Regions from separate parts of the Caldimonas aquatica genome, predicted to be linked through region 1. Evidence: predicted binding sites of a transcription regulator. Region 1 holds the regulator's gene; each other region holds the start of a gene.
The links. The regulator HrcA, encoded in region 1, represses chaperone genes, less so after heat shock. The targets are predictions, from matches to a motif close to TTAGCACTCNNNNNNNNNGAGTGCTAA.
Positions count from the first base shown of each region.

Region 2: a site for HrcA is predicted at 4,943-4,969, ahead of rpoH (RNA polymerase sigma factor RpoH). Genes of this name have one in related genera too.
Region 3: a site for HrcA is predicted at 3,599-3,625, ahead of groES (co-chaperone GroES). Genes of this name have one in related genera too.

Region 1 covers NZ_CP110257.1:2,721,581-2,728,638, reverse strand. The annotation lists gene OMP39_RS12415 (PAS domain-containing sensor histidine kinase) at 1-793, shown strand, start outside; gene OMP39_RS12410 (response regulator) at 805-1,437, shown strand; tRNA gene OMP39_RS12405 (tRNA-Ile) at 1,563-1,639, opposite strand; gene hrcA (heat-inducible transcriptional repressor HrcA) at 1,705-2,721, opposite strand; gene OMP39_RS12395 (NAD kinase) at 2,834-3,712, shown strand; gene recN (DNA repair protein RecN) at 3,712-5,415, shown strand; gene rapZ (RNase adapter RapZ) at 5,412-6,323, shown strand; gene OMP39_RS12380 (LON peptidase substrate-binding domain-containing protein) at 6,320-6,946, shown strand; gene mutY (A/G-specific adenine glycosylase) at 7,016-7,058, opposite strand, start outside.
Region 2 covers NZ_CP110257.1:677,691-684,748, forward strand. The annotation lists gene OMP39_RS03075 (SCO family protein) at 1-379, shown strand, start outside; gene OMP39_RS03080 (SDR family oxidoreductase) at 507-1,256, shown strand; gene OMP39_RS03085 (GntP family permease) at 1,368-2,819, opposite strand; gene OMP39_RS03090 (patatin-like phospholipase family protein) at 2,845-3,879, opposite strand; gene rpoH (RNA polymerase sigma factor RpoH) at 3,983-4,909, opposite strand; gene OMP39_RS03100 (NAD(P)/FAD-dependent oxidoreductase) at 5,157-6,209, shown strand; gene OMP39_RS03105 (DUF3429 domain-containing protein) at 6,373-6,813, shown strand; gene OMP39_RS03110 (M61 family metallopeptidase) at 6,833-7,058, shown strand, end outside.
Region 3 covers NZ_CP110257.1:580,670-587,727, reverse strand. The annotation lists gene OMP39_RS02650 (AsmA family protein) at 1-1,328, shown strand, start outside; gene OMP39_RS02645 (MOSC domain-containing protein) at 1,423-2,289, shown strand; gene ychF (redox-regulated ATPase YchF) at 2,390-3,484, shown strand; gene groES (co-chaperone GroES) at 3,729-4,019, shown strand; gene groL (chaperonin GroEL) at 4,060-5,700, shown strand; gene OMP39_RS02625 (DUF1631 domain-containing protein) at 5,928-7,058, shown strand, end outside.

The DNA.
Region 1 (7,058 bases):
CATCACCCACTTGCTGCACCGCGACGGGCGCGAGCTGCTGGTGGAAGTGCACGGCTCGCGCATCCTCTACCGCGGCCGGCCGGCGGTGATCGGCGTGGGCATCGACGCGACCGAGCGGCTGCGCAACGAGGAGGAGTTGCGCCGTTCGCGCGAGCAGTTGCAGCAGCTCTCGGCCTACACCCACCGCAAGCTGGAGGAGCAGCGCCTGAGCTTCGCGCGCGACGTGCATGACGTGCTCGGCGGCATGCTCACCTCCCTCAAGATGGACGCCACGCGCGTGCTGCGCCGCGCCGACAGCGCCGAGCTGCAGGAGCTCACGCGCGGGCTGATCGCGCTGACGCAGAAGACGATCGACACCGTGCGCGAGATGTCGGAGGCGCTGCGGCCCAGCGAACTGGAGCACCTGGACCTCGCGGCGGCCATCGCGCGAGAACTGGGCGAGTTCAGCGCGCGCTCGGGCGTGCCGCATACGCTGGACGCGCGAGCGCCCACGCCGGTGCGCCTGTCGCCCAAGCGTGCGATCGCGCTGTACCGCATCTTCCAGGAGGCGCTGACCAACGTGGCGCGCCATGCGCAGGCGGCGCGCGTGCGTGCGGCCCTCACGACCGAAGGCGACATGCTCATGCTGAGCCTCGAAGACGACGGCCTCGGCTTCGACCCCGCCGCGCAGGGCCGCAACGCACTCGGCCTGCTCAGCATGAGCGAACGCGCGCGCGAGATCGGCGCCGAGTTCAGCCTCGACTCGGCGCCCGGCGCCGGCACGCGGCTGCGCCTGCGTGCCCCGCTGCTGTAGGGAGCGCCGCCATGATCGACCTGCTGCTGGCCGACGACCACACCATCTTCCGCTCCGGCATCCGGCGCCTGCTGCTCGACGAGCCCGACATGCGCGTGGCCGGCGAGGCGCGCAACGGCAGCGAGGCGCTGGAGATGGTCAAGGAGCACCGCTATCACCTCGTGCTGCTGGACATCAACATGGACGGGCGCAGCGGCCTGGAGGTGCTGGAGTCGATCCGCGGCGCGGCCCCCACGCTGCCGGTGCTGATGCTGTCGATGTATCCGGAGGCGCAGTACGCGCTGGTCGCGGTGAAGGCCGGGGCGAACGGCTACCTGCCCAAAGACGCCGAACCCGCCGAGCTCGTGACCGCGATCCGCCGCGTGGCCGCCGGCGGCCAGTACCTGAGCGCGCGCGCCGCGCCGCTCGTGCAGGCGCAGCTGCACGGCGCCGACGAGCGCCCGCCGCACCAGCGCCTGTCCACGCGCGAGCACCAGATCATGCTGATGCTGCTCAAAGGCCTGTCGCTCACGCAGATCGGCGAGGAGATGATGATCAGCGTGAAGACCGTGAGCACGCACCGCACCCACATCCTCGAAAAGCTGGGCGTGGCCAGCACCGCGGAGCTGGTGCTGTATGCGGTGCGGCAGGGGCTGATCCATTGAGGGTTGGTCGCGGACGGGTGACCCCGCCGCCGCAGGACATCGAGGAGGAGGGGCGGCCACCGGCCGGCGCCGGGGGACACTCCGGCGACTGCGTGCCCCGCCGCCCAGGGCCCGCTCGATCTTCTTGGTAGGCCGTGCAGGGCTCGAACCTGCGACCAAAGGATTATGAGTCCTCTGCTCTAACCGACTGAGCTAACGGCCCCAGGGCGCACCCAAGACCGGTGCGCGCGAAAGCGTGGGATTGTAGAGCGGCACCCGGCGCGCGACCTACTTTTGACTCAGGGCATTGGAGACCAGCCGGGCGGTGATGTCCACGATCTGGATCATGCGGTCGTACGCCATGCGCGTGGGGCCGATCACGCCCAGCGTGCCCACCACCTGGCCGTCCACCTCGTAAGGTGCCGAGACGACCGACAGCTCCTCGTACGGCACCACCTGGCTCTCGCCGCCGATGTAAATGCGCACCCCTTCGGCACGGCTGGACACGTCGAGCAGCCGCATCAGCTGGGTCTTCTGCTCGAACAGGTCGAACAGCTTGCGCAGCGAGCCGAGGTCGCTGGAGAAGTCTTGCACCTGCAGCAGGTTGCGCTCGCCGGAGATCACCACGTCGTCGGTGCTTTCGGCGATCGCCTCGGAGCCGGCCTGCACGGCGGCCTGCATCAGTGCGGCGATCTCGCCGCGCAGCGCGTCGATCTCACCCTTGAGGCGCTCGCGCACCTCCTCGATCGTCAGCCCGGCATAGTGGCCGTTCAGGTAGTTGGTGGCCTCCACCAGCTCCGACTGCGAGTAGTCGTGTTGGGTGAAGATCACGCGGTTCTGCACGTCTCCGTCCGGGGCAACCAGGATGACCAACACCCGCCGGTCCGACAGACGCAGGAACTCGATGTGACGGAACACCGACGGCTTGCGCGGGGCGGTGACCACGCCGACGAACTGCGACAAATTCGACAGCAGCTGCGCGGCGTTGGCAATGACCTTCTTGGGCTGGTCGGGCTGCAGCTGACCGGCCACTTCGGGCGGGGCCTCGACCTCCAGCGGCCGCACGGTGAGCATGGTGTCCACGAACAGCCGGTAGCCGCGTGCGGTGGGCACCCGTCCGGCCGAGGTGTGAGGGCTGGCGATGAGGCCCAGCTCCTCCAGATCGGCCATCACGTTGCGGATGGTCGCCGGGGAGAGGTCCAGCCCCGACGCTTTGGACAGGGTGCGTGAGCCCACCGGCTGGCCTTCGGCGATGTAGCGCTCCACGAGGGCCTTGAGCAGGGTTTTCGCACGATCGTCCAGCATGCAAGTGATTGTAGGGCGGGGACTTTTTCCCGGGTAGCGTGTCGGGGCCGGCACTCCCCGCCAAGCGGCAGCGCTTCACGTTCCGGCGCAGGCGCTGTGGTGTAATCCTTCCATGCTTCCGCGCTTTCGTCATGTGGCCCTGATTGGCAAGTACCAGGCTCAAGGCATCGAGCCGGTGCTCAATGACATCGCGCAGCTGCTGCTGCGGCTGGGCGCCGAGGTGGCGCTGGAGCACGACACGGCGCTCAACACCTCACTGGCTGAGTACCCGATGCTCACCGTGGCCGAGATCGGTCTGCGCTGTGACCTGGCCATCGTCGTGGGCGGCGACGGCACCATGCTGCACATCGCGCGCGAGCTTGCCCGCTACGGCGTGCCGCTCATCGGCATCAACCAGGGGCGGCTCGGGTTCATCACCGACATTCCGGTGCAGGACGTGCGCGAGACGCTGCGCGAGATGTTCGCCGGCCACTACGAGGAAGAGCACCGCACGATGCTCGAGGGCCAGGTGCTGCGCGACGGCCATCCAATCTTCGACGGCTTCGCGATGAACGACGTCGTCGTCAGCCGCGGCGCGACGGCTGGCATGGTCGAGTTGCGGGTGGACGTGGACGAGCAGTTCATGGCCAACATCCGCGCCGACGGCCTCATCGTCGCCTCGCCCACCGGCTCCACGGCCTACGCGCTCTCGGCCAACGGTCCGATCCTGCATCCCGCGATCAAGGGCTGGGTGCTGGTGCCGATCGCCCCGCACACGCTGTCCAACCGCCCCATCGTCCTGCCCGACTCGAGCCAGATCACGATCGAGATCGTCGCCGGCCGCGACGCGAGCGCCAACTTCGATATGCAACGCCTGGCCAGCCTCCTGCACGGCGATCGCATCTGCGTGCGCCGTTCGGCGCACCAAGTGCGTTTCCTCCATCCGCGCGGCTGGAGCTACTACGCCACGCTGCGCAAGAAGCTGCACTGGAACGAGGGAGTGGGGGTCTGATGCTCAGACGCATCGCATTGCGCGATTTCGTCATCGTCAGCGAGCTCGAGATCGAGCTCGATTCCGGCTTTTCCGTCCTGACCGGCGAGACCGGCGCGGGCAAGTCCATCCTCATCGACGCGCTGCAACTTGCTCTGGGCAGCCGCGGCGACGCCGGCGTGGTGCGCGAGGGCGCCTCGCGCGCCGAGATCACGGCGGCCTTCGACCTGCCGCCCGCGCTCGTGCCCTGGCTGGAGGAGGCCGGCTTCGAGCCGGGCGACGAGTTGCTGTTGCGGCGTACGATCGACGCGCAGGGCAAGAGCCGCGCGTGGATCAACGGCAGCGCCGCGACGGTGGCGCAGCTCAAGGCCGCGGGCGAGCGTCTGGTGGACATCCACGGCCAGCACGCTTGGCAAAGCCTCACGCGCGCCGAATCCGTGCGGGCGCTCTTCGACGCCTACGCGGGCGTGCCGCTGGCGCCGCTCCAGGCCGCCTGGCAGGTCTGGCGCGAGGCGCAGGCGCGACTGGACGATGCCCGCGCCCGGCAGGCCGACCTGGATCGCGAGCGCGAGCGCCTGGCCTGGCAGATCGGCGAGCTCGAGAAGCTCTCGCCGGGCGAGCACGAGTGGGACGAACTCAACGCCGAGCACCGCCGGCTCAGCCATGCGCAGTCGCTGCTCGATGCGGTGCAGGGGGCCTTGGATGCGCTGTCCGAAGCCGAGGGCAGCGCCGACGAGCTGACGGCCCGCGCGGTCGATGCGCTGCAGTCCGTGGCCGAGTACGACGACAGCCTCGCGGCCGTGATCGAGGTGCTGCAAAGCGCGCAGGCCCAACTGCAAGACGCCTCGCACAGCCTGCACGGCTACCTGCGCCATGCCGACCTCGACCCGGCCCGCCTGCAGGAGCTCGACGAACGTCTCGGGGCCTGGGTGAGCCTGGCGCGCCGCTACCGCCGCCCGCCCGAGGAGCTGCCCGCCGTGCTGGCGGGCTGGCGCCAGGAACTCCACGAGCTGGAGGCAGCGGCCGACCTGGAGGCCCTGGAGGCCGCCGCGGCGACGGCGCGGCGCGAGTTCGAGCGGGTGGCCCGTGAGGCTGGACGCGCACGGCAGCAGGCGGCACCGCGCCTGGCCGCCGCGGTCACGCAGGCGATGCAGTCGCTCGGCATGGCGGGCGGGCGCTTCGAGGTCGCGGTCGTTCCGCTGCCCGCGCCGCAGTCGTGGGGGTTGGAATCGATCGAGTTCCTCGTCGCGGGTCACGAGGGGTCCACGCCCCGGCCGCTCGGCAAGGTGGCCTCGGGCGGCGAGCTCTCCCGCATCGCGCTGGCCATCGCCGTGACGACCAGCCAGCTCGGCGAGGCCGGCACGCTCATCTTCGACGAGATCGACGTGGGTATCGGCGGCGCCGTGGCCGAGACGGTGGGGCGCCTGATGAAGCAACTCGGCCGCGACCGCCAGGTGCTCGCCGTCACGCACCTGCCGCAGGTGGCCGCGTGCGCCGACCATCACTTCGTCGTCAGCAAGACCAGCCGCGCGGGCGTGACGACGAGCGCTGTGCAGACGGTCGCTGGCGAGCAGCGCGTCGCCGAGATCGCACGGATGCTGGGCGGCCAGCAACTGTCGGGTACGAGCTTCGCCCACGCGCAGGAGATGCTGTCGAGCGCCGCGGCTGCAGCCGCCCTCGCCCCGTCCCCGGGCAGCCCGAGCAAGACGCGCAGGCGCTCATGAATCCGACCCTGTCCGCCACTGCACCCGCGAGCGATCCCTTGCGTGAGCTGGTACTCATCACCGGCATCTCGGGCTCGGGCAAGTCGGTGGCGTTGCACGCGCTCGAGGATGCCGGCTACTTCTGCGTCGACAACCTGCCTCCCGAGCTGATCGAGACGTTCGTCTCGCTGGAACACTCGCGGTTCACGCCGCGCATCGCGATCGCCGTCGACGTGCGCAGCGCGCGCTCCTTGCCGCACCTGCTGCCCGTCATGGGCAAGCTGCGGGAGTCGGGCATCGCGATGAAGACCATCTTCCTCGACGCCTCGACCGACGCGCTCGTGCGTCGATTCTCCGAGACGCGCCGGCGCCACCCGCTCTCCCCGCCGGGCGACAGCGACGCCCACCATGCGCTGATGGAGGCGATCAACTTGGAGCGCGAACTGCTGTCGGACTTGCGCCAGGCCTCCAGCGTCGTGGACACGAGCGAGCTGCGTCCCGCCCAGCTGCGCAGCTGGATTCGCAGCTTCGTTCAGGCCCCGCCGGCCAAGCTGACGCTCGTGTTCGAATCCTTCGCCTTCAAGCACGGCGTGCCGCTGGATGCGGATTTCGTCTTCGACGTGCGCGTGCTGCCCAACCCCTACTACATCCGCGAGCTGCGCCCGCAGACGGGACGCGACCCCGACGTGATCGCCTACCTCGAATCGCAGCCGGAAGTGGGCGAGATGGTCGCGCAGATCGAAACCTTCCTGCGCCGCTGGCTGCCGGCCTTCGAGCAGGACCAGCGCAGTTACCTCACGGTCGCCATCGGCTGCACCGGGGGGCAGCACCGCTCGGTGTACTGCGTCGAACAACTGGCCCAGCGCCTGCGCGACCGGGGCGCGACCCTGGTGCGGCACCGCGAGCTGGACGCACGAGACTCCCCATGACCGCAGTACCCGAATCCACGCGTCTTGCGCTCTTTCCGCTGCAATCGGTTCTGTTTCCGGACGGACTGCTCGGACTGAAAGTCTTCGAGGCCCGCTATCTCGATCTCATCAGCACCTGCGTGCGCGACCGCGTGCCCTTCGGCGTCGTCGCGTTGCGACAAGGCCAGGAGGTGCGCCGCCCCGGCGAGCGCGTCGAGTTCGAGGCGGTGGGCTGCAGTGCCGAGGTGATCGAGATCGACGGCGCGCAGCCCGGCATCCTGCATGCGCGCTGCCGAGGCGTGCAGCGGTTCAATGTGCGCTCCAGCGAACAGCAGCCAGGCGGTCTGTGGGTGGCCGAGGTCGAGTGGATCGAGCCGGACGAGGCCGCCCTACCGGCCGAGGAGCACCTCGCCTGCGCGCAGGCGCTGGCGGCGCTCATCCGCACCATGCGCACCAAGGGGCCGGTGCCTTTCCTCGAACCCTACCGCTTCGAGGACGCCGGCTGGATCGCCAACCGCTGGTGCGAGGTGCTGCCGATCCCGCTGGCCGCACGCCAGAAGCTGATGGAACTGCCCGACCCGCAGGTGCGCCTGAAGCTGGTGGACCAGTTCCTCAAGCAAAAGGGGATCGTGCAGGCCCCGTGAGACGGGCCTCCAGCCGCGCGGTGGCCCGCCGTCCGGCGAGCGGCGTGCGCCGCAGCACCGGTGCCGGTTTCACCCCTGAAGCAGCCGCCGCAGCGGCGCCGGCAGGCCGACC
Region 2 (7,058 bases), 1.3 Mb from region 1:
CGTGTGTCCGACCTCGCTGACCGAGCTCACGCAGGTCAAGCAGGCGCTGGGGCCGGACGGCGACCGTCTGCAAGGCGTGTTCATCACGGTGGACCCGGAGCGCGACACGCCTCCGATCCTCAAGGAGTACATGGCCCACTTCGACCCGAGCTTCGTGGCGCTGCGCGGCACGCCGGAGGAGACGGCCGCCGTGGCCAAGGAGTTCAAGGTCTACTACGCCAAGGTGCCGGGCAAGACGCCGGACACCTACACGATGGATCACACCGCCGGGGTCTACTTGTTCGACCCGGCCGGGCAGGTCCGGCTCTTCGCACGACACGGCCAGGGCGCCGACGCCTTGGTGCACGACATCCGCGAGTTGCTGCGCACGGCAGGTTGAGGTGCGCCCCCGCCCGCCTTGACATGGGACAAGCGGGGCGGGCGCGCCGCATGCTCGAATGCCTCGGCAGGGCGGCCGCGCATGGGGTGCGGCCGCAGGCCTGCACATTTCAGAGGAGGATCGGCGGATGCTGGTGGATCGTGTGGCGCTCGTGACGGGCGCAGCCTCGGGGATCGGCCGGGCCCTGGCGCTGGCCTATGCCCGCTCAGGGGCGAAGGTGGTGGTGTCGGACCTCCATGCCGACGGGGGCGAAGAGACGGTGCGGCTCGTGCGCGAGCAGGGCGGCGAAGCGGTGTTCGTCGCGGCCGACGTGAGCCGCGCCGAGGATTGCCAGCGCCTCGTGGAGGTGGCCCAGACGCGCTTCGGCGGGCTCGACGTGGCCTGCAACAACGCGGGCATCGGCGGCGAACTGGCGCCCACGGCGGACCACACGCTGGAGGGCTGGAATCAGGTGATCGCCGTCAACCTGACCGGCGTGTTCCTGTGCATGAAGTACCAGATTCCCGCGATGCTCGCCCGCGGCGGGGGCGCGATCGTCAACATGGCGTCCATCCTCGGACAGGTCGCGTTCGCCAGCGCGCCGGCCTACACGGCCGCCAAGCACGGGGTGGTGGGGCTGACTCAGGCCGCGGCACTCGAGTACTCGGCCCAGGGGGTGCGGGTCAACGCGGTCGGACCGGCCTTCATCCGCACGCCCATGATCGAGCGGCTGGAAGCGGACCCGGCGGGGTATCAGCAGCTGGTGGCCCTGCATCCGATCGGGCGGCTCGGCCAACCGGAGGAGGTGGCGGAGCTGGTGCTGTGGCTGAGCTCGCCGCAGGCGTCGTTCGTGACCGGGGCCTACTACCCGGTCGACGGCGGCTTCCTGGCGCGCTGAGCGAGGGCCGCCGTTGCCTGGCGTGCCGACGTCTGCTTGTGGTGCGGCTGCGTGCTCGCGGATGAGTCAGGTGCGGCCGCCCGTCTTTGCGGCGTGGGCTTCGAGCGCACGCTAGAAACTGCCGAAGACGCTGCCCAGTGTCACGACGACCGCGAGCGCCACCAGCGGCGCCGCCACGGCCACGACGAAGATGTCGGGGTACGACTGCCGGTGCGTGAGCCCGCAGATGGACAGCAGGGTGATGACCGCCCCGTTGTGGGGCAGGGCATCGAGCCCGCCGGTCGCGATGGCCGTGACCCGGTGCAGCAACTCGGGAGCAATGCCCGCGGCACGGCCGAGCTCCATGTACGTGTCGCCCAGGGTGCTGAGTGCGATGCTCATGCCGCCCGAGGCCGAGCCCGTGATGCCTGCCAGCAGGTTGACCGCCACTGACAGGGAGATCAACGGGTTGCCGGGCGAGAGGCCCAGCACCGCGTCGCGGATCAGTGCGAAGCCCGCCAGCGACGCGATCACCGCCCCATAGCCGACCTGGGAGGCGGTGTTGAAGATGGGCAGTACAGCCGCCGAGGCGCCCGCATCGACCACCTCGCCCAGCGAAGGCAAACGCCGACCCAACGTGAGCAGCAGCCACCCGATCGACGCGCTCAACGCGACGATGATGGCCCACACCCCGCGCACCGCTTCGAGCGAAGTGCCGCCGTACAGGGCCTGGGCGAGGTAGGTCGTGTCCAGCCGCGGCAGCCACTGCTCGGCCAGCAGGTAGTTCAGCGTCACCACGAGCAGGATGGGCGACAGCGCCAGGGTCATCCCCGGCAGGGCCGTGGGGGCGGCGCTCGGGGAGGCCTCGGCCAGATCGTAGCCTTCGCCGTGCGCATGTTCGCGCAGCTTGCGGTCCACCGTCACCGCGGCCGGGGCCTCCTCGCCGTAGCCCTCGCCGGCCGCCTGGGCAGCGGCGCCGCGCCACAGCAACCAAGCCAGGCCGAGTCCCAGCATGATCGCCCCGCCGATGACGCCCAGGCCCGGCGCGGCGAAGGGGGTGGTGCCGAAGTAGGGCATCGGAATGGCGTTCTGGATGGCTGGGGTGCCGGGCAGGGCGGTCATCGTGAAGGTGAAAGCCCCGAGCGCGATCGACGCCGGGATGAGACGCTTGGGGAGGGACGCGGCGCGGAAGAGCTCCGAGGCGATCGGATAGACGGCAAATGCCACCACGAAGAGCGACACGCCCCCGTACGTCAGCACCGCGCAGGCCAGCACCACTGCGACGAGGGCGCGTTCGCCGCCCAGACGTGCGACGATGCCCTGGGCGATGGCGCGGGCTGCGCCGGTGGCCTCCATCAGCTTGCCGAACAGGCCGCCGAGCAGGAACAGCGGGAAGTACAGCACGATGAAGCGGCCCAGCGCCGGCATGAAGACCTGCGTGTAGCTGGCCAGCACCGGCGTACCCGGGCTGAAGAGCACGGCCACGAGGGCGGCCAGCGGAGCCAGCACCAGGATGCTCATGCCGCGGTAGGCCATCACCATCAGGAGGGTCAGTGACAGCAGGATTCCGGCGATGCTCAGCACGGCTTCCCCCCGGACAAGCGGCCCGTCATCGGTAGGCCGAGAGGTCCAGCGTGGAGCGGCGGCCGACATGGCTGAAGTACCGCGCCAGCCAGGCGTCGGCCGTCTCGTGGCCGAGGCGGTAGAGCTGCTGTAGGAAGCCCCAGCCGGTGCGCAGCTTGCTGTAGGCCGCCAAGCCGGCGAGCGCCTCGGTGGCGTCGATGCGGTGGAGCTTCAGTGCGGCGATTTGACGGAACAGCGGCCGACGCGTTTCCTCCCCGGCGGGGTCTTCCTCCTCGAGCAGTTGCTGCAGCAGCGCAATGGAGCGCAGCTCCTTGACCAGGCTGCTGTTGAAGGTGATCTCGTTGAGCCGGTCCAAGATCTCCTGCGCGGTGGTGGGCACCTTCTCCCGGCACGAGGGATTGAGCTGCACCATCAGCAGGTCATGCGCCGGGCTCTCGGTGATCAGCGGCAGCAGCGAGGGGTTGCCCACATAGCCGCCATCCCAGTAAGGCTCGCCGTCGATCTCCACGGCACGAAAGAGCATGGGCAGGCAGGCCGAGGCCATCACCACGTCCGGCGTCAGTTCGTGCTGGCGGAACTCGCGCAGCCGCCCGGTGCGCACGTGGGTGGCCGAGATGAAGAGCCGCACCCCATCGGCGCGACGCAGCCGCTCGAAATCCACCTCCGAGGCGACGATGTGGCGCAACGGGTTGATGTCCAGCGGATTGAGCTGATAGGGCGAGAACGTGCGGCCCAGCCAGTCGAGGTAGCCCTGCAGCGGCGAGGGGGTGAGCGTCCAGCCGCCGAGGAAGGCGACCAAGGGTTCGGCCAGGAGGCCGCCGGCGCGGCTGACGCGCGTCCAGAAGCGCCGCAGGGCCTCGCGAGCGCCCGCTCGCCCCCCGGCCAGCAAGCCATCGGCCAGCACCACCGCGTTCATGGCCCCGGCGCTGGTGCCGCTGATGGCGTCGAACTCGATGCGTTCTTCCTCGAGCAGTCGGTCCAGTACACCCCAGGTGAAGGCGCCATGCGCACCCCCGCCCTGCAGGGCCAGGTTCATGCGTCGGATGTGGCGTCCGTTCATACGGCCCAGTCTAGGGGCGATCAATGGGGGCTGAAGCGCAGACCCGCCCGCCCGAACGATGACGGCCCCGCAGGGCCGTCATCCGTTCGAGCGGTGTCAGGTGTCAGGCGTACGCCGCCAAGGTCTTGCGCATCTTCTTCATCGCCGCGGCCTCGATCTGGCGGATGCGCTCGGCGCTCACGCCGTACTCGCTCGCCAGCTCGTGCAGCGTCTTGCCGCCCGAGCCGTCGTCGTTCACTTTGAGCCAGCGCTCCTCGACGATGCGGCGGCTGCGCGCGTCCAGCTCGTCCAGCGCGCGGGCGATCCCGTCGGTGGCCAGCGCGTCGCGATGGTGGGCCTCGATGACGCGGGTCGGTTCGCTCGATTCGTCCGCCAGGTAGGCGATCGGCGCGAAGCTCTCCTCGCTGTCGTCGGTGCTGGGCTCGAGCGCGACGTCCCCGCCGGCCAGCCGGGTTTCCATCTCGATGACTTCCTCGCGCTTGACGTTGAGCTCGCGCGCGACGGCGTCGATCTCGCGGTCGGTCAGCGTGGCGCGATGGGAGTCCGCGTCGGTGGCTTCGCCCTTCAGGCTCTGCTTGAGCGAGCGCAGGTTGAAGAACAGCTTGCGCTGGGCCTTGGTGGTGGCCAACTTGACCATGCGCCAGTTGCGCAGGATGTACTCGTGGATTTCGGCCTTGATCCAGTGCAGCGCGTAGCTGACCAGCCGCACGCCCTGCGACGGGTCGAAGCGCTTGACCGCCTTCATCAGGCCGACGTTGCCTTCCTGGATGAGGTCGCCTTGCGGCAGGCCGTAGCCCAGGTACTGGCGCGAGACCGAGACGACCAGCCGCAGGTGCGACAGCACCAGCTTGCCGGCCGCTTCCAGGTCGTTGTGTTCACGGTACCGCCGTGCGAGGCGCACCTCCTCTTCCTGCGTCAGCATCGGCAGGCGGTTGACCGCGGCGATGTACGCATCGAGGTTGCCCAGCGAGGGCACCAGGGCCCAAGGGTCCCGGAGGGTGAGAGCGGTTGACGTGTTCATCGCAGCCATGGAGTCCTGAACCTCCGTTTGGTTCCCGGCATATTAGCACTCGCACTGCGCGAGTGCTAAAGCCGGAAGAAGCTATCAAATCCAACTGTTCCATAGACCCCTTTTGCGCGAGAAAGTTCCCGCTGGCGCAGGACTCGCGTACTGGGCCACCGGGAGAGGGCCGGCAAGCTCGGTGCCCGGCGGCGCGCATCGACGCAGAGCCGCCGGCGCCGGCTGCGCTCCGCATGGCACTTGCTCGGCCCCGGCCATGGACGACCTTGCGAACTCCTCCTGCGAGGCCCTCGTGATCGGTGCCGGGCCGGCGGGCCTGATGGCTGCGATCTACCTGCTGCGCTTTCACCGCGAGGTGCGCGTGTACGGCTCCGCAGCGAGCCGCGCGGTGCGCATTCCCCGCTCGCACAACTTCCCCGGCTTTCCGGGCGGCATCCCGGGCGAGGAGCTGCTGCACCGACTGCGCCAGCAACTGGCCGAGCTGGGCGGGCGTGTGGAGGAGCTGCGCGTGAGCCGCCTGGACCGCACGGCGGGCGGTGAGTTCGTGGCGCAGGTGGGGGCGCAGGCGATCCGCGCATCCGCCGTCGTGCTCGCCACCGGGGTGGAGGACGTGCTGCCGGCAGTCGAAGGGGTGGAGGCTCTGCTCGCCGAGCGCCGCGCGCGCTTTTGCCCGATCTGCGACGGGCACGAGAGCGCCGGGCGGCGGGTGGCGGTGCTCGGCCTGGGTGCCCACGGTTGGCGCGAGGCGGAGTTCATACGGCACTACGCGAGCGAGGTGACCCTCGTGCAGTTGCCCCAGGCCCAGGTGGCGGGGGGTGTGCCCCCGGGGGTGGGCGAAGGCGGGGCCGAGGCTGCACAGGCCGACGCGGTGTCGCCGGGGATCACGGTGTGGAGCGGGATGTGTCGCCGGCTCGCCCTCGCCTCGGTCGAGCGCGAGGCGCAATGGCGGGCGTCGGGCCTGCCCGGCGCGGGCGGGCCGGTCCTCATCGAGATGGAGAACGGGCGCGCCGGGGAGTTCGACGTGGTGTACGTGGCGCTCGGCGTGCGCGCGCGGTCGGAACTGGCCCAGGCCCTCGGGGCCGAGTTGGACGCGCGCGGCGGCGTCCAGATCGACGATCACGCCCGGACCTCGGTGCCGGGTGTCTACGCGGTGGGCGACGTCGCGTCGGCGCTGGATCAAATCGTCGTCGGGATGGCCCATGCGGCGCTCGCGGCCACGGACATCCACAACCGGCTGCGGCGCAGGGACGGCAAAGACTGCTCGCTTGCGTGCGCAGGCTCAGGGAACCCTGCCGCGCCCCGGCGATGAGGTGACGCGGGGCCGAGCCCGCGGCCGCTCAACGGGCTGTTCGAGGCTCTTTTCCCCCTGGCCCTGCGTCCGTGAGCGGCGACAATGGCGCCCTCTAGGTGACGGATGCGGGCGGGCTGGAGACCGATGAGACCAGCCCCGGCCGCCCAGGAGGATGGACGTGATGCGTGAGGCTGGAGCCCAGGCTCCGAACCCGGTGGCGTTGAAGCTCGGCTATGCGGGCCTGCTGCCGTTCCTGATCGGGGCCGCCCTGGTGTGGCTCGTGCACGCCGAAGTGCAGCCGTATGCGACCTTGCTGCTGGCCGGCTACGGGGCGGTGATCGTGTCGTTCCTGGGCGGCATCCATTGGGGCCTGGGTTTTCGCCAGCAGGTGCCCTCGCCGGGGCCGTTCGTGTGGGGCGTGGTGCCCTCCCTGGTGGCCTGGGTGGCGGTGGTGATGCCTGCCTATGCAGGCCTCGTCGTGCTGGGCGTCATGCTCGTCGTGTGCTACCTGGTGGACCGCCGCGCCTACCCGCGCCACGGCCTCGCGGCCTGGCTCACCTTGCGGTTCCGCCTGACGGCGGTGGCCGCGCTGTCGTGCTTCCTCGGCGCGGCGGGCAGTTGAGTGGATGGGACTCCGATTCATGATCGTTCATCGCATCGAACCTCTGGACCTGCATGCGCACCTGTTCCGCGTCGTGCTGAAAGTGGCCGAGCCGGGCGACCTCGTCCGGCTCACCCTGCCGGTGTGGATCCCGGGCAGCTACCTCGTGCGCGAGTTCGCGCGCCACGTGCACGGACTGGAGGCTCGCCAGCAGGGCGAGCGCCGCACGGTGCGGCAGCTAGACAAGGCCAGCTGGGAGGTGAAAT
Region 3 (7,058 bases), 1.2 Mb from region 1:
TGGGCAATTTCGATCTGCTGCGCCTGCCGGGTTTCGAGGCACGGCTGGAGGGCACGGGGCCGCGCAAGCTGACAGGCGAGCTGAGGGCCGATCTCGCGCTGCAACCCGAGAAGGGCTCGGTCGCGCTCGACGCGCTCGCAGGCAGGCTGCGCATCGAAGACCCCAAGCTCAAGCCGCTGGACGCGCGGCTCGGCGGGCGCGCGACGGCCTCTCCCCAGGCCGCGCAGTGGCAGCTCGAAGGCGCCTTGAACGACAACGAGTTCGACACTCGAGGACGGGCCCTCTTCACGGGGACGGTGCCGACTGTGCACATGCAAGGGCGCTTCGCCCGGCTCGATCTCGACCGGCTGCTGCCCGAGCGGGCGGAGCGGCCCGCCTCGGCCGCGGCCTCGCCCACCCCCACGCCGCCCGACACGCCGGTGGACCTCTCCGTGCTGCGGGAATGGCAGGGCAGCCTCGCGCTCACGGCCGGTGAGCTGAGCTGGAAGCCCTACCGGCTGCGCGACCTGCGCCTGGACGCCAACCTGGAAGGCGGGATGCTTCGCGTGCCGCGCTATGCAGCCGGCCTGTGGGGCGGCCGCGTCGAGGGCAGCGCCTTCGCCGATGCGCGCGCCCAGCGGGTCGTGCTGAAGGCGCAAGCGCAGCAGATCGACGTTGAAGCGGCGTTGCGCGACGTCGCCCGCAAAGACCTGCTGCGCGGCACCGGGCGCTTGCAGCTCGACGTGGAAAGCGCCGGTCGCAGCCTGCAGGAGATGAAGTCGCGGCTTGCGGGCAAGGCGACGGTGCAGGTGCGCGACGGCGCCATCAAGGGCGTGAACCTCGCCCGCACGCTGCGCGAGGCCAAGGCCGCGCTGTCCCTGCGCCAGGACGCCCTGCAGCGGGCGAGCCAGACCGAGGAAACCGACTTCAGCGAGCTTTCGGCGACCTTCGACATCGCGCAAGGGGTGGCGCGCAACGACGACCTCGACGCCAAGAGCCCCTTCCTGCGGCTCGGCGGTGCCGGGGCCATCGACATCGGACGCAATCGCATCGACTACACGCTGCGCGCCACCGTGACCGACACCTCCAAGGGCCAGGGCGGGAGCGACCTCGCCCGGCTGCGGGGGTTGACGTTGCCGGTGCGGCTGACGGGGCCGCTGGAGGCGGTGGACTGGCAGATCCAATGGTCGGCCGTCGCCGCCGCGGCGGCCGAGGCGGCCGTCAAGAGCCGGATCGAGGACAAGCTGCGCAAGGAGCTGGGCCTGCCCTCCCCGCCGGAGGGCGCGGCCTCCGAGCCCGTCCGCCCGCGCGATCGACTCAAGGACACACTGAAGGGACTGATCCGCTGACGTCACGAGCGGCCGCCCATCCTCAGGGGCCGGCCGCCGCATCTGCACCTCGCGACATCACCGCCCCCCGCTTCCACACCGCCGAGGCATGCCTGTGAACGAGGACTTGCGCTTTCGCATCCACTCCCTGTACGTCTACCCGGTCAAGTCCTGCGCGGGCGTCGCGCTCGACGAAGCCCTGCTCGTTGAAACCGGCCTGGAGCTCGACCGCGCCTGGATGGTGGTGGACGAGACGGGGGAGTTCCTGACTCAACGGCAGCGGCCGCGCCTGGCGCTGGTGCGGCCGCAACTGCGCCCGCACGACATGGTGTTGCGCGCGCCCGGCATGATCGCGCTGCACATCGCCTACGACACGGTGGAGGCGCCCACGCGCGTGCGCGTGTGGGACGACGAGGTGGCTGCCTACGACATGGGCGACCTGGCGGCGCAATGGTTCAGTGACTTCCTGGGCCAGCGCGTGCGACTGGTGCGCTTCGACCCCGAGCAACGCCGCCTCTCGAGCCTGCGTTGGACAGGCGGGCGCGAGGCGCTCAACCAGTTCAGCGACGGCTATCCCTTGCTCGTCACCTCGCAATCGGCGCTCGACGAGCTCAACACCCGGCTCGCCGCGGCCGGGCGCGCGCCGGTGGGCATGGAGCGCTTCCGCCCCAACCTGGTGATCGACGGTGGGGACGAGCCGCTCGATCCTCACGCCGAAGATCACCTGGACGAGTTGGAGATCGACACGCCGCAGGGCACGGTGCGATTGGCCCTCGTCAAACCCTGCGCGCGCTGCCCCATCCCCAACGTCGACCCGGCCACGGGCACGCCGGGCCACGAGCCGGGCGACACGCTGGCCGGCTACCGGCGCGACCCTCGGCTCGACGGGGCCATCACCTTCGGCATGAACGCCATCATCCTCGAGGGCGTCGAGTGCCTGCTCCAGCCCGGCATGCGGGGACGGGCCCGGTACAAGTTCTGAAGGCGGCCGGCGGCCCGCCGGCCATTCCCGCTTTCGGCGCCGGGCGTGCGCCCCCGCATAAAATCGCGCGTTTCCCCCAACGCCTCGAAAGACGCCCGCCATGAGCCTCAAATGCGGCATCGTGGGGCTGCCGAACGTCGGCAAGTCCACCCTCTTCAACGCCCTGACCAAGGCCGGCATCGCGGCCGAGAACTACCCGTTCTGCACCATCGAGCCCAACGTGGGCGTCGTCGAGCTGCCCGACCCGCGCCTTGCCAAGCTGGCCGAGATCGTCAAACCCGAGCGCGTGGTGCCGGCCATCGTCGAGTTCGTCGACATCGCGGGGCTGGTGGCGGGGGCGTCCAAAGGCGAAGGGCTGGGCAACCAGTTCCTCGCGCACATCCGCGAGACGGACGCCATCGTCAACGTCGTGCGCTGCTTCGACGACCCGAACGTCATCCACGTGGCCGGCAAGGTCGACCCGATCGCCGACATCGAGGTGATCCAGACCGAACTGTGCCTGGCCGATCTGGCCACCGTCGAGAAGGGCCTGCAGCGCTACACCAAGGTGGCCAAGGCCGGCGGCGACAAGGAGGCGCAGCGCCTGGTGGACGTGCTCGACAAGTGCCAGGCGGCGCTCAACGAAGGCCAGCCGGTGCGCACCATCGACTTCAGCAAGGAAGAGCTCGCCGTGCTCAAACCGCTGTGCCTCATCACGGCCAAGCCGGCGATGTTCGTCGGCAACGTCGCCGAGGACGGCTTCGAGAACAACCCGCTGCTGGACCGGTTGCGCGAATACGCGGCCAAGCAGAACGCGCCGGTGGTGGCGATCTGCGCCAAAACCGAGGCCGAACTCGCCGACATGAGCGACGAGGACAAGCTCATGTTCCTCAAAGAGATGGGCCAGGACGAGCCGGGCCTCAACCGCCTCATCCGCGCGGCCTTCAAGCTGCTGGGGCTGCAGACCTACTTCACCGCCGGCGAAAAGGAAGTGCGCGCCTGGACCGTCCCCATCGGCGCCACCGCCCCGCAGGCCGCAGGGGTCATCCACACCGACTTCGAACGCGGGTTCATCCGCGCGCAGACCATCGCTTACGAGGACTTCGTCGCCCACGGCGGCGAGCAGGGCGCCAAGGACGCCGGCAAGATGCGCGCGGAAGGCAAGGAGTACGTCGTCAAGGACGGCGACGTGATGCACTTCCTGTTCAACGTCTGAGTCTGCGCGACGTCTGGGTCTGCACAGCGCAGGCGCGCCGGCCCCCGCCCGCCCCCCGGCACACGGGGGAGCCACCCTTGAAACGCCGGGCTGCGTCCCTATAATCAGCTGCTGTTAGCACTCTCCATTGGCGAGTGCTAGTAACGCCGCCGGCACTGCGGTGCGCGGCGGCACAGGAATGTGAATGAGCGCTCACATGCGCTCATTGCATTTGAGAGAGAGCCTTCTCATCCAAGGAGATGCAATGAAACTTCGTCCGTTGCACGATCGCGTGATCGTCAAGCGCCTCGAGAACGAAACCAAGACCGCTTCCGGCATCGTGATCCCCGACAACGCCGCTGAAAAGCCCGACCAGGGTGAGGTGCTGGCCGTCGGCCCGGGCAAGCGCAATGAGAAGGGCGATTTCGTGGCCCCGAACGTGAAGGTCGGCGATCGCGTGCTGTTCGGCAAGTACAGCGGCCAGACGGTCAAGGTCGATGGCGAGGAGCTGCTGGTGATGCGCGAGGAAGACCTCTTCGCCGTGATCGAGAAGTAAAGCCGGTACCCCCACCACTCAAGGAATTCGGAGAAACGTTATGGCAGCTAAAGACGTCGTGTTCGGCGGCGAAGCCCGGGCCCGCATGGTCGAGGGCGTGAACATCCTGGCCAACGCGGTCAAGGTCACCCTGGGCCCGAAGGGCCGCAACGTGGTCCTGGAGCGCTCGTTCGGCGCCCCCACCGTCACCAAGGACGGTGTCTCGGTCGCGAAGGAAATCGAGCTGAAGGACAAGCTCCAGAACATGGGCGCCCAGATGGTCAAGGAAGTGGCTTCCAAGACCAGCGACAACGCCGGTGACGGCACCACCACCGCCACCGTGCTGGCCCAGGCCATCGTGCGCGAAGGCATGAAGTACGTGGCCGCCGGCATGAACCCGATGGACCTCAAGCGCGGCATCGACAAGGCCGTGACCGCGCTGGTCGAGGAGCTGAAGAAGATCAGCAAGCCGACCACCACCAGCAAGGAGATCAGCCAGGTCGGCTCGATCTCGGCCAACAGCGACGAGTCGATCGGCCAGATCATCGCCGAGGCGATGGACAAGGTGGGCAAGGAAGGCGTGATCACCGTCGAAGACGGCAAGTCGCTGCAGAACGAGCTCGACGTCGTCGAGGGCATGCAGTTCGACCGCGGCTACCTGTCGCCCTACTTCATCAACAACCCCGACAAGCAGGCCTGCGTGCTGGAGAACCCGTACGTCCTGCTGCACGACAAGAAGATCAGCAACATCCGTGACCTGCTGCCGGTGCTCGAGCAAGTCGCCAAGGCCGGCCGTCCGCTGCTGATCGTCGCCGAAGAAGTCGAGGGTGAAGCCCTGGCCACGCTGGTGGTCAACACCATCCGCGGCATCCTGAAGGTGTGCGCCGTCAAGGCCCCTGGCTTCGGCGATCGCCGCAAGGCCATGCTGGAGGACATCGCCATCCTGACCGGCGGCAAGGTCATCTCCGAGGAAGTGGGCCTGACGCTCGAGAAGATCACGCTGGCCGACCTGGGCCAGGCCAAGCGCGTCGAGGTGGCCAAGGAGAACACCACGATCATCGATGGCGCCGGTGCCGCCGCCGACATCGAAGCGCGCGTCAAGCAGATCCGCGTGCAGATCGAGGAAGCGACCTCCGACTATGACCGCGAGAAGCTGCAAGAGCGCGTGGCCAAGCTGGCCGGCGGTGTGGCGGTGATCAAGGTCGGTGCCGCGACCGAGGTCGAGATGAAGGAGAAGAAGGCCCGCGTCGAAGACGCGCTGCACGCCACCCGTGCGGCCGTCGAAGAGGGCATCGTCCCCGGCGGTGGCGTGGCGCTGCTGCGCGCCAAGCAGGCTGCCGGCCAGATCAAGGGCGACAACCCCGACCAGGAAGCCGGCATCAAGATCGTGCTGCGCGCGGTCGAGGAGCCGCTGCGCCAGATCGTGGCCAACGCCGGCGACGAGCCGAGCGTGGTGATCGCCAAGGTTCTGGAAGGCAAGGGCAACTTCGGCTACAACGCCGCCAACGGCACCTATGGCGACATGATCGAGATGGGCATCCTGGATCCGACCAAGGTGACCCGCACCGCGCTGCAGAACGCCGCGTCGGTCGCCGGCCTGATGCTCACGACCGAGGCCATGGTCGCCGAGGCGCCGAAGGACGAGACCCCCGCCGCCGGCGCCGGCATGGGTGGCATGGGCGGCATGGGCATGGACATGTGATGTCCGCCTGAGCGCCTGCGCTCTCGCACGAAAGGGCTGCCTGCGGGCAGCCCTTTTTCTTTGCCCCCTCTCTTTACTCCCTCTGGGCTCCCGGGCGGTTTTGCCAACTTTGCCCGCCGGTCATCGGACGGCCCGCGCCGTCTGGCCCCTGTCTGATGCAACCCCGTCACCGCCGGGCCGGGGTCGGCTCATAATCGCGCATTTCGTGCGCGTCTTTTGGCTCATCGATGACCGCCCCTCACGCCTTGCAGCTGCATCTGGAACCCGTGCTCGCGGGCCTACCCGACTTCGCGCGGCGCGTGGTCGCGGCCACCCTCGAGTCACTGCGCAGCAGCAGCATGGCGCTGGCCGTCGCGCAGGACCGCCAGCAGGTCTTCGCCGCCATGGAGGCGCTCAACCGCCACGGCGCACGGTGGGTCGAGTCGTTCGCGAGCCACCTCGACCAGGCCGTGCGAGAAGCCATGGACGATCGAGCCGCCGCGCGCGGCCGCTCGATCGGTCGTCTGCGCGTCGACGAGCTGACCCTGGTCGACGAGCGCCAGGCCGAGGAAGACATCGAGACCTCGCGCACGGTCATGCAGATCGAAGAGCTGGCGGAATGGGAGTTGCGCGAGGTGCAGGCCTACATGGCGGCCCTGCGGGGTGAAACCACCATCCGGCGCGAGGCGAATCCGTTGCGCCCCGAGGTATATGCCCGGGCCTTGAGCCATTCGAGCCGGGTCCTGCCGCTGGACACGGCTCCGAGGATGCTGCTGCTGCGCACGGCAGGCAGCGAGATGGGGCGCCTGCTGCGCGAGGCGTACGCCAGTCTGTGCCGCGGCCTGGAGCAAAAGGGGGTGGAGCCGTTGTCGTTCCGGGCCGTGCCCACCCCCGCCAGCCCGGCGCCCGCGCGCGATCCGTTCGGCCAGGTGCTGGGCAAGTTGCGGGCGGCCGCTCCTGCGGGCGCGCCCGCGGTCCCCGGAGGGCTGGAGGCGCGGCTCGCCGAGCTGAACCGCCGCATCGCCCCGGACAGCCTGCCCGTCCCGCTCGATGCGCCGCACGTGACCGTACCCAATGTGCTGCAGCAGCTGCAGGCCCCCGCCGCCGGGGCCGCGCCGACAAGCCCGGACCCTGAGCTGGTGTCGCTGCTGTCCAAACTGTTCGATCAGATCTTGGCCGACCCTCGCCTGCTGCCCCCGGTGCGCAGCGTGCTCGGCCGGCTGCAAGTCTCGGTGCTGCGCGTCGCCTTGCAAGACCCGACCCTGCTCACCGAGCAACAGCACCCGACCTGGCTGCTGCTCGATCGCATCGCCTCTCACTGCGCAGGCTATGCCGATGTGAAGGACGAGCGCCTGAGCGGCTTTCTCGCTTTCGTCGAA